2 regions of the Sorangium sp. So ce385 genome follow, and region 1 is predicted to be linked to the other one. Evidence: riboswitches for the same ligand, from Rfam matches in the RefSeq annotation. Region 1 holds a riboswitch; the other holds the start of a gene.

What was found. Region 1 has a riboswitch for cobalamin ahead of WME83_RS23330 (ribonucleoside-diphosphate reductase subunit alpha). Riboswitches for the same ligand answer to the same signal wherever they lie in the genome.
Region 2: another riboswitch for cobalamin. It lies ahead of WME83_RS07140 (TonB-dependent receptor); the one in region 1 lies ahead of WME83_RS23330 (ribonucleoside-diphosphate reductase subunit alpha).

The regions. Positions count from the first base shown of each region.
Region 1 covers NZ_CP150337.1:6,390,513-6,395,077, reverse strand. The annotation lists gene WME83_RS23330 (ribonucleoside-diphosphate reductase subunit alpha) at 1-2,146, opposite strand, end outside; cobalamin riboswitch at 2,404-2,611, opposite strand; gene WME83_RS23325 (cytochrome c-type biogenesis protein) at 2,697-3,308, opposite strand; gene WME83_RS23320 (NAD-dependent protein deacetylase) at 3,500-4,360, shown strand; gene WME83_RS23315 (2OG-Fe(II) oxygenase) at 4,437-4,565, opposite strand, start outside.
Region 2 covers NZ_CP150337.1:1,939,168-1,943,732, forward strand. The annotation lists gene typA (translational GTPase TypA) at 1-1,689, opposite strand, end outside; cobalamin riboswitch at 1,859-2,066, shown strand; gene WME83_RS07140 (TonB-dependent receptor) at 2,300-4,423, shown strand; partial or broken gene WME83_RS07145 (hypothetical protein) at 4,433-4,540, shown strand.

The sequences.
Region 1 (4,565 bases):
ACGCCGTCCGGTACACGGCGCGGACCTCCTCGGGCAGCTCGTCGAGCCCCTGGACCGAGCCCTCGGCGAGCTTGAGCCTGGCGCGCACCGCGTCGTTCCAGGCGCCGCGCCGCTTGAGCTCCGCGACGAGATAGCGGTTCACCTGCAGGAAGTCCCCGGACAGCGTCTCGCGCTTGAAGAGGTTCGACACCTGCGGCTCGATGCACTCGTAGCAGCCTGCGATCGAGGCGATCGTGGCGGTCGGCGCGATCGCGACGAGCAGCGAGTTCCGCAGCCCCTCGGCGCGGATGCGGGCGCGGAGCGCGTCCCAGCGCGCCGCGTCCTCCGGCACCACGCCCCACGCGTCGAGCTGGAGCTCCCCGCGCGCCGCGCGCGTCTCGTCGAACGCCGGGTGGCGCCCCTTCTCGGCGGCGAGGTCCGCCGACGTCGAGAGCGCGTGATAATACACCTCCTCGGAGATCCGCCTCGAGAGCTCCCGCGCGGCGCCGGCGTCGAAGGGCAAGCGCATCTGGAAGAACACGTCTTGCAAGCCCATGAGCCCGAGCCCCACGGGCCGCCAGCGGAGGTTCGAGCGCCGCGTGGAATCGATGGGATAGTGGTTGAGGTCGATGACGCGGTCGAGCTGTCGGACCGCCGTCCGCACCGTGCGGGCGAGCTTGTCGAAATCGAACGCGACGGCGCCGTCCCCGCGCGCGGCCGTGTGGCGCGCGAGGTTGATCGAGCCGAGATTGCAGACGGCCGTCTCCTCCTTCGAGGTCACCTCGACGATCTCGGTGCAGAGGTTCGAGAGGTGCACGATCCGGCCCGGCAGGGCCGTCTGGTTGCAGGCGCGGTTCGCCTTGTCCTTGAACGTCATCCAGCCGTTGCCCGTCTGCGCGAGCGTCCGCATCATCCGCGCGTAGAGCTCGCGCGCCTTCATCGTCTTCTTGGCGAGGCCCGCCCCCTCCGCCTCGGCATAACGGCGCTCGAACTCGTCGCCGTAGAGATCGGGCAGATCGCGCACGTCCTTGGGGTCGAACAGGCTCCATTCGCCGTCCGCCTCGACCCGCTTCATGAACAGGTCCGGGACCCAGCTCGCGAGGTTCAGGTTGTGTGTGCGCGCGGCCTCGTCTCCCGTGTTGTCGCGCAGCGCGAGGAACTCCTCGACGTCGGCGTGCCACGGCTCGAGGTAGACGCAGCAGGCTCCCTTGCGCTTGCCGCCCTGGTTCACGGCCGCGACCGACGCGTCGAGCGTCTTGAGCCACGGCACGATGCCGCTCGAGTGCCCATTGGTGCTCTCGATGAGCGAGCCGCGCGACCTCACGCGGTGGTACGCCAGCCCGATGCCGCCGGAGAACTTCGAGAGCAGCGCGACGTCGGTGTAGCGCTGGTAGATGGTCTCGAGGTGGTCCTCGGGCGAGTCGAGCAAAAAGCAGCTCGAGAGCTGCTCGTGGCTCGTCCCCGCGTTGAACAGCGTGGGGGAGCTCGGGAGGTAGTCGAGCGACGAGAAGAGCCGGTGAAGCTCGATGGCCTGCGCCGCCGTCTCGGACAGCGCGCACGCGATGCGCAGGAAGAACTGCTGCGGCGTCTCGATGACGACGCGCGCCTCGGGGTGCTTGAGGAGGTAGCGATCATAGAGGGTCCGCAGCCCGAAATATTCGAGCTCGTGATCGCGCCCCGGCTCGATCGCGTCGTTCAGCTTGCGGGCGTTCTGCGCCACGAACCCGTGGAGCCGCTCGTTGATGAGGCCGAGCCGCCGCCCGACGGCCACGGACTGCGAGAAGGCGTGGATCTCCTGGTTGCGGACCTCCTTGTCGATATAGGTGGCGAGCAGGCGCGCCGCGAGCTTCGCGTACTGGGGCTCCTCCGCGATGAGCGACGCCGCCGTCTGGATGGAGAGCTTGTCGAGCTCCCGCGTCGTGGCGCCGTCGTAGAGGCCGCTGATGGTCTTTGTCGCGACGCGGAGCGCGTCCACGTCGGGCAGCGCCGCGCAGCAGCGGCTCACGGCCCGGACGATCTTGTTGACGTCGACGGGCTCGCTCGACCCGTCGCGCTTCGTCACCCGCATCGTCGTGTGCGGGAGCGTCTCCTCCGCGCCTCCGCCCCTCGCGCTCCGCGCCCGCAACGGCGCCGCGCCGTCGCCCGTCGTCACCGTGTCGCTCAGCATGGCAATCCTCCTCGTCGAGCTTCGTTCGGAGCGGTCCCGGACCGCTCGCGTCGAGATCGCGAGAGCGAAGAAGCCAGCCGATGCGCACGGATGCGCCGGGCCCTCCTGGAGAGCCCTCGGACCGACCGCTCGCCCCCGCGGGCGAAAGGAAGACAACGCGGGAGGGGGTCGGAACCGAAACGAGCGCGAGAGTCGGCGCCAGCTCGGACCTCCCCGCCTCCCTCGAGGCTTCCAGGTCAAACCGGCGCGGGATGTCTCCCCGACGCAGGATGTTGGCAGGTCTTCGGGCTCGCGAGCGCTCCGGCTCTCGCCGGCTTCCTACGGTCCACCGCTTCCCAGCCAGGAGGCCAGTGCTCGTCGTGGAGATCGTTCTCGCTTACCGCTGCGGGGCAGCCCCGGATTCACACCGGGTTCCCTTTTGAGCCCCGGGCCGAAGCCAAGGGCACCAACACGTGGCACTACATATTGCGGTGCGATGCGCAGGTCAAGCGAGATATTGTGGTCGGGGCCGGGCGAGGCGAGCGACGACGGGCTCTCAGCGAAGGTGTGCTCACGCGTCGCGCGCCCGGAGCTCGTCGTCGAGGCGCTCGTCATATTCATCGCGATCGGCCGCCGCGACGGCGCCGCTCGGCGGGGCTGGCTGCGCGGCGCCGCGCCTCCACGAGCGCAGCAGGGCGAAGACCCCGAGAAACGTCACCGCGATGCCCAGCATCAATGCCAGCGCGACCTTGCCGAGGACGCCGGACGAAGGCGCCGCGCGGAGGCGGTCGCCATAACGCGCGACGAGGTCCTGCTCGATGGCGTCGGCGGCCTCGCCCCGGTGGAGACGCGCGCGGATCTCGCGACGAAGATCGCTCGCCACCGGGGATTCGTGCACATCGAGCGTCTGATTCCAGCAACAAGGCGCGAGCAGACGCGCCGCGAGCGCCTTTTCGCCGGGCGCGGGGGCCGCGTCGACGAGCTCGGTCGCGGCCTCGCCGGGCGTCGCCGGCTCGGCCCTGCCGCTGAGCGCGACGCCCGCGATGACGGCGGCCAGCGCCGCCGCGCGGCGCCAGCGCGAGCTCCGCAGGAGCCGGAGACGCGATGTCGAGCTCGCCTCGCGTGCCCCGCGCGCCGAACGGGCCGGCTCATTCGCCGATTTGCAGTGCGCTCGATCGATCATGGCAAGACAGGCTAGCGCCGCTGGCCGCCAGGGCTCTGCGACACGATGTCGCGCGCGTCGCGGCGCATCCCGGGCAGGCGCGGTGTGCGGCCCGAGGAGCGGGTTCGGAGAGGCGCAGTCGCCTGTGCTGCGCGTCACGCCGGCGCGGGCGGCTGGCGGCGCCTCCGGCGGCGGGTCACAAACGGGGGCCCATGCCGCTCAGCCATGCGCTCCTCGCGGATCCGGTCGACGACCTCATCGCGCTCCTGCGCGGCAAGCGCTTCGTGGCGCTGACCGGGGCGGGGTGCAGCACCGAGTCCGGCATCCCGGACTACCGCGGCCCCGAGACGCGGCGCCGGGCGCGCAACCCGATCCAGGGGCGGGAGTTCTCGCGCTCGGCCGAGATCCGGCAGCGGTACTGGGCGCGCGCCGTGATCGGGTGGGAGCGGTTCTCGCGGGCCGAGCCCAACCCGGCGCACCGCGCCCTCGCGCGGCTCGAGCAGGATGGGCTGCTCGAGGGCCTCATCACGCAGAACGTCGACGGCCTCCACCAGGCCGCCGGCAGCCGCCGCGTCATCGAGCTGCACGGGACGCTCGCCGAGGTCGCGTGCCTCGAGTGCGGCGCGATGGAGCCGCGCGCCGCCCTCCAGGAGCGGCTCCTCGCGCGGAACCCCGGCTGGCTGCGGCTCGCGGCCGACGTCGCCCCCGACGGCGACGCCGACCTGCCCGCCGAGCACGTGGCCGGCTTCCAGACGCCCCCCTGCCTGCGCTGCGACGGGCCGCTCAAGCCGCGCGTCGTCTTCTTCGGCGAGAACGTGGCGCGGCCGGTCGTCGACGCGGCGTTCGCGCTCGTCGACGCGGCGGAGGCGCTCCTCGTGGTGGGCTCCTCGCTGGCGGTCTTCTCGGGGTACCGCTTCGTGCTGCGCGCCGCGCAGCGGGGCATCCCGGTCGCGATGGTCAACCTCGGGTCCGCGCGCGGCGAGGAGCTCGGCGCGCTGAAGGTCGAGGGCCGGGCGGGCGAGGTGCTGCCGCGCCTCGCCGAGGCGCTGGCCGGCGCGCCGCGGCCGGGGTGAGGGCGCGGCGCAGGGCCGGGGCGCGCCGCGGCCGGGGTGAGGGCGCGGCGCGGGGCCGGGCGCGCCGCGCCGGACGTCAGCCGCGCCGGTACATCACGTCGGTGCGGAGCACGTACTTGCGCCCCCGCGTCACGGCGGCGCCCCGGTGGAGCCACCGGTGCTCGAACACGAGCGCCATCCCGCGCTGCGGGACGATGCTCTGGCC
Region 2 (4,565 bases), 4.5 Mb from region 1:
CACGTTCGACAGCTTCTTCTCCTTGATCACGTTGACGTCGGTGTCGTTCGGCCGGTTGTGCTCGCCGATGATCATCCCCTCGTAGACCTCGACGCCGGGGACGATGAAGAACATGCCGCGCGGCTGGAGGTGGTGCAGCGCGTACGGGGTCGCCACGCCGGCGCGATCGGCGACGATGGCGCCGGTCGGGCGGCGCATCATCGGGCCGCCCCAGGGCGCCCAGCCGTCGAACATCGTGTTGAGCAGGCCCGTCCCGCGCGTCGCCGTCAGGAACTCGCCCCGGAAGCCGATGAGCCCGCGCGACGGCACCCGGAACTCGAGGCGGGCGCGCCCGAAGCCGGGGTTCGTCATCTTCACCATCCGGCCGCGCCGGGTGCTGAGGCGCTCGGTCACCACGCCGACGTAGGTGTCGGGCACGTCGACGACCACGAGCTCGATCGGCTCCATCACCTCGCCGTTGATCTCGCGCGTCACGACCTCGGGGTTCGAGAGCTGCATCTCGTACCCCTCGCGCCGCATCGTCTCCACGAGGATCGCGAGCTGGAGCTCGCCGCGGCCGAGCACCACGAACGTGTCGGGCACCTCGGTCGGCTCCACCCGGATCGCGAGGTTCTTCATCGCCTCGCGCTCGAGCCGCTCCTTCAGGTGACGGCTCGTCAGGTACTTCGACTGCTTGCTCTTGCCGGCGAACGTCGACGTGTTGACGCCGATCCTCATCTTGATCGTCGGCTCCTCGACGACGATCCGCGGCAGCGCCTCGGGGGTCGCCGGGTCCGCGATCGTGTCGCCGATGGTGACCGACTCGAGCCCCGCGATGGCGATCACCTCGCCCGCGGCGGCGCTCTCGACCGGGACCCGCTTCAGCCCCTCGTAGGCGTAGAGCATCTTCACGTAGCCGCGCGACTGGCCGCCCTCGCCGAGGAGCGCGACGTCGGCGCCGGACCGGGCGGTGCCCCGGACCACGCGGCCGACCGCGAGCCGGCCCACGTAGTCGTCGTGGGTCGTGTTGCAGACGATGACCTGGAGCGGCCCGTCGGGGTCGCCGGAGGGGCCGGGCACGCGCTCGAGGATGGTCTCGAAGAGCGGCTCCAGGTCCTTGGCCTCGTGCTCGAGCTCGCGCTTCGCCTGGCCGAACTTCGCGATCGCGTAGAGCGTCGAGAAGTCCATCTGCGCGTCGCTCGCCTCGAGGTCGCAGAAGAGGTCGAACACCTCGGAGAGCACCTCGTGGGCGCGCGCGTCGCTCCGGTCGATCTTGTTGATGACCACGATGACCGGGAAGCCGCGCTGGAGGCACTTCGAGAGCACGAACCGCGTCTGCGGCAGCGGGCCCTCGGCGGCGTCGACGAGGAGCAGCGCCCCGTCGGCCATCATCAGGGTGCGCTCGACCTCGCCGCCGAAGTCGGAGTGGCCGGGCGTGTCGACGATGTTGATCTTGACCCCGCGGTACCGGATGCTCGTGTTCTTCGCGAGGATGGTGATGCCGCGCTCCCGCTCGAGGTCGTTCGAGTCCATGACGCGCTCGGCCACGACCTCGTTCTCTCGGAAGGCGCCCGACTGGCGGAGCATGTGATCGACGAGGGTCGTCTTCCCGTGGTCGACGTGGGCGACGATGGCGATGTTGCGGAGGTCGTTACGCGGCATATACGGCGGCGGCCGTGTAGCACGCGACCCACGGAGGAGCGAGCCCATCCTCGCCAGAGCCCGAACGTTCGGCCCGCGCGGACGTCGCTCGGCGAGCGCTCGGGTTCACGTGGCGCCGCGCGGGCAGGAGCCCGCGCGATGCGGGCGCGTGGCGACGGACGCGGCGCGGAGCGGGCGAGGTGAGCGGGAGCGATTGACAGCCGGAGGCGCATCCTCGTAGGGTGCGCGCCGCGCTGGTGCCTGGGCGCTCGCTCAGGCTGAATAGGGAACCCGGTGAAATTCCGGGGCTGCCCCGCAGCGGTAAGCGAGAACGACCTCCACGACACGCACTGGCCCGATGAGGGCTGGGAAGCGGTGGACAGTAGGAAGCCGGCCCAGCCGGAGCGCTCGCGAGCCCGAAGACCTGCCCGCGCCCGGCGACGGGGACACATCCGACGCCGGTTCGACCTGGGAGCCTCGAGGGAGGCGGTGAGGTCCGAGCCGGTGCAGCCCTGCGCACGTCCCGGATCCCGAGCCGCCCCCGCGTTGCCTTTCGGTCGCCCGCGGGGGCGAGAGGTCGGTCCAGGGCATCGCGCCGTGGGCGTCCTTTTTCCTCCTCGCGGAGCTCGATGCGAGCGGCCCGGCGCCGCTCCGCGCGATGGCGCGAAGGAGGACATGAATGCTGCGCGAGAACGTCACGAAGGGCCACGGACACCGCCATCGACTCCCTCGGATCGCCGCGCTGGCGATCGTGCTGTCCGCCGCGCGGCCAGCGCGGGCCCAGGGAGAGCCCATCGAGGTCACGGTGCACGCGGAGAAGCCGGGCAGCGAGGCGGCCTCGCGCGTCTCGGTCGGGCACCGCGAGCTCGAGCTCAGGCCGAGGCTCCGGCCGGGCGACCTCCTCGAGTCGGTCCCCGGGCTCTTCGCCGTGCAGCACGCCGGCGGCGGCAAGGCGAACCAGTACTTCCTGCGGGGCTTCGACGCCGACCACGGGACGGACGTCGCGTTCTTCGTCGACGGGGTGCCCGTCAACCTGGTCAGCCACGGCCACGGGCACGGCTTCACCGACCTCTATTTCATGATCCCGGAGCTCGTGATCGGGCTCGACGGTTACAAGGGGCCCTACTACGCGAGCATCGGCGATTTCGGCACGGCCGGCGCCGTCAACCTCCGCTTCGCCGAGAAGCTCGACGAGAGCTCCGCGCAGCTCGGCGTGGGGCAGTACGGCATCCTGCGCGGCCTCGTGATCGCCTCGCCGGAGCTCGGCGACGACTGGCGCGCGGTGGCCGCGGCGGAGGTCTACCGGAACGACGGGCCGTTCCAGAGCCCGGAGCGGCTCGAGCGCTTCAACGTGTTCCTGAGGGCGACGCGCGACCTCGGCAGCACCGGCAAGGTCCAGGCGACGTGGATGTCCTACGGCTCGACCTGGTACGGCTCCGGCCAGATCCCGGCGCGCGCCGTGTGCGGCGAGGGGGAGCAGGGCGGCCTGAACCCGCCGCCCTCCGCCTTCGGGCAGCCGTGCGTCGATCATTTCGGCGCGGTCGATCCGACCGAGGGCGGCTCGACCGCGCGGCACATGGCGTCGGTCTCCGCGTCGACCGCGTGGCGGGACGCCGACCTGAGCGCGATGGCGTACCTCCTGCGCTATCGCTTCACGCTGTACTCGAACTTCACGTTCTTCGCCGAGGATCCGGTCCACGGCGATCAGATCGAGCAGAACGACGACCGCACCGTGCTGGGCGCCGACTTCCGGCTCCGCAAGCAGATCGAGCACCGCGGGGCGAGGTTCACGACGTCGCTCGGCGCGCAGATCCGCGCGGACGCGATCGACAAGTCGCTCCACCACGACGAGGCGCGCGAGCGGCTCGAGGAGCGGGATCGGACCCACGTCGACGAGGGCCAGATCGGCGTGTACGTCGAGCAGGACGCCCGGCTCCGGCGCTGGCTCCGCCTCGTGCTCGGCGTGCGCGGGCAATGGATCGACGTCAACGTGGACGACCTGCGCGAGGACCTCGAGGGGACGGGGAGCAGATCGAGCGGCGCGCGGGGGCAGATGCAGCTGCTGCCGAAGCTCACGGCGGTCGTCTCGCCGGTGGGGGGGCTCGATCTCTTCGCCCACTACGGGCGCGGCTTCCACTCGAACGATGCCCGGGGCGCGGTGCTGGGCCAGGGGGCGGCGACGCTGATCACCCCGGCGAAGGGCTACGAGGTCGGCGCGAGGGTCGCGCCCGTGCGCGGGCTCTCGCTGAGCGCGGCCGGGTTCCTCCTCGACCTCGACTCCGAGCTGGTCTGGAGCGGCGACGCCGGCGAGACCGAGGCGTCGGGGGAGACGCGGCGCTACGGGATCGAGATCGGCGCGCGCTACCGGCTCGGGAGCTGGCTCTTCGCCGACGTGGACGCGACGTTCACCCGCGCGCGCTTCCGCGCGAACGCCGGCAACGGGAGCGCGGTCGCCCTCGCGCCGACGCGGACGCTGACCGCGGGCATCGGGGTGCGCAGGGCGTTCGGCGCGCTCACGCCGTTCGCGGCGCTCCGGGTGAAGGCGATCGGCGCGCGGCCCGCGACCGAGGACGAGGCGCTCACCGCCGAGGGGTTCACGGTGGTCGACGCGAACGCGGGGCTCCGGTGGAGGAACGTCGAGGCGGCCGTGGACATCCAGAACCTCTTCGACGCGACGTGGCGCGAGGTGCAGTTCGCGAGCGACTCGCGGCTGCCGTACGAGCCGGCCGCGGTCACGGGGATCCACTACTCGCCGGGGTGGCCGTTCACGGCGATCGGGCGGGCGACGCTGTACTGGGAGTAGCCAGCGGCGCCCTCCGCCGTCGTTCGTCGCCCAGCGTCTTCGTCTTTCGTCTTTCGTCTCCCGTCTTCCGTCTTCCGTCTTCCGTCTCCCGTCTCCCGTCTCCGGTCTCCGGTCTTCGTGCGCGTGCGCGTGCGCGTGCGCG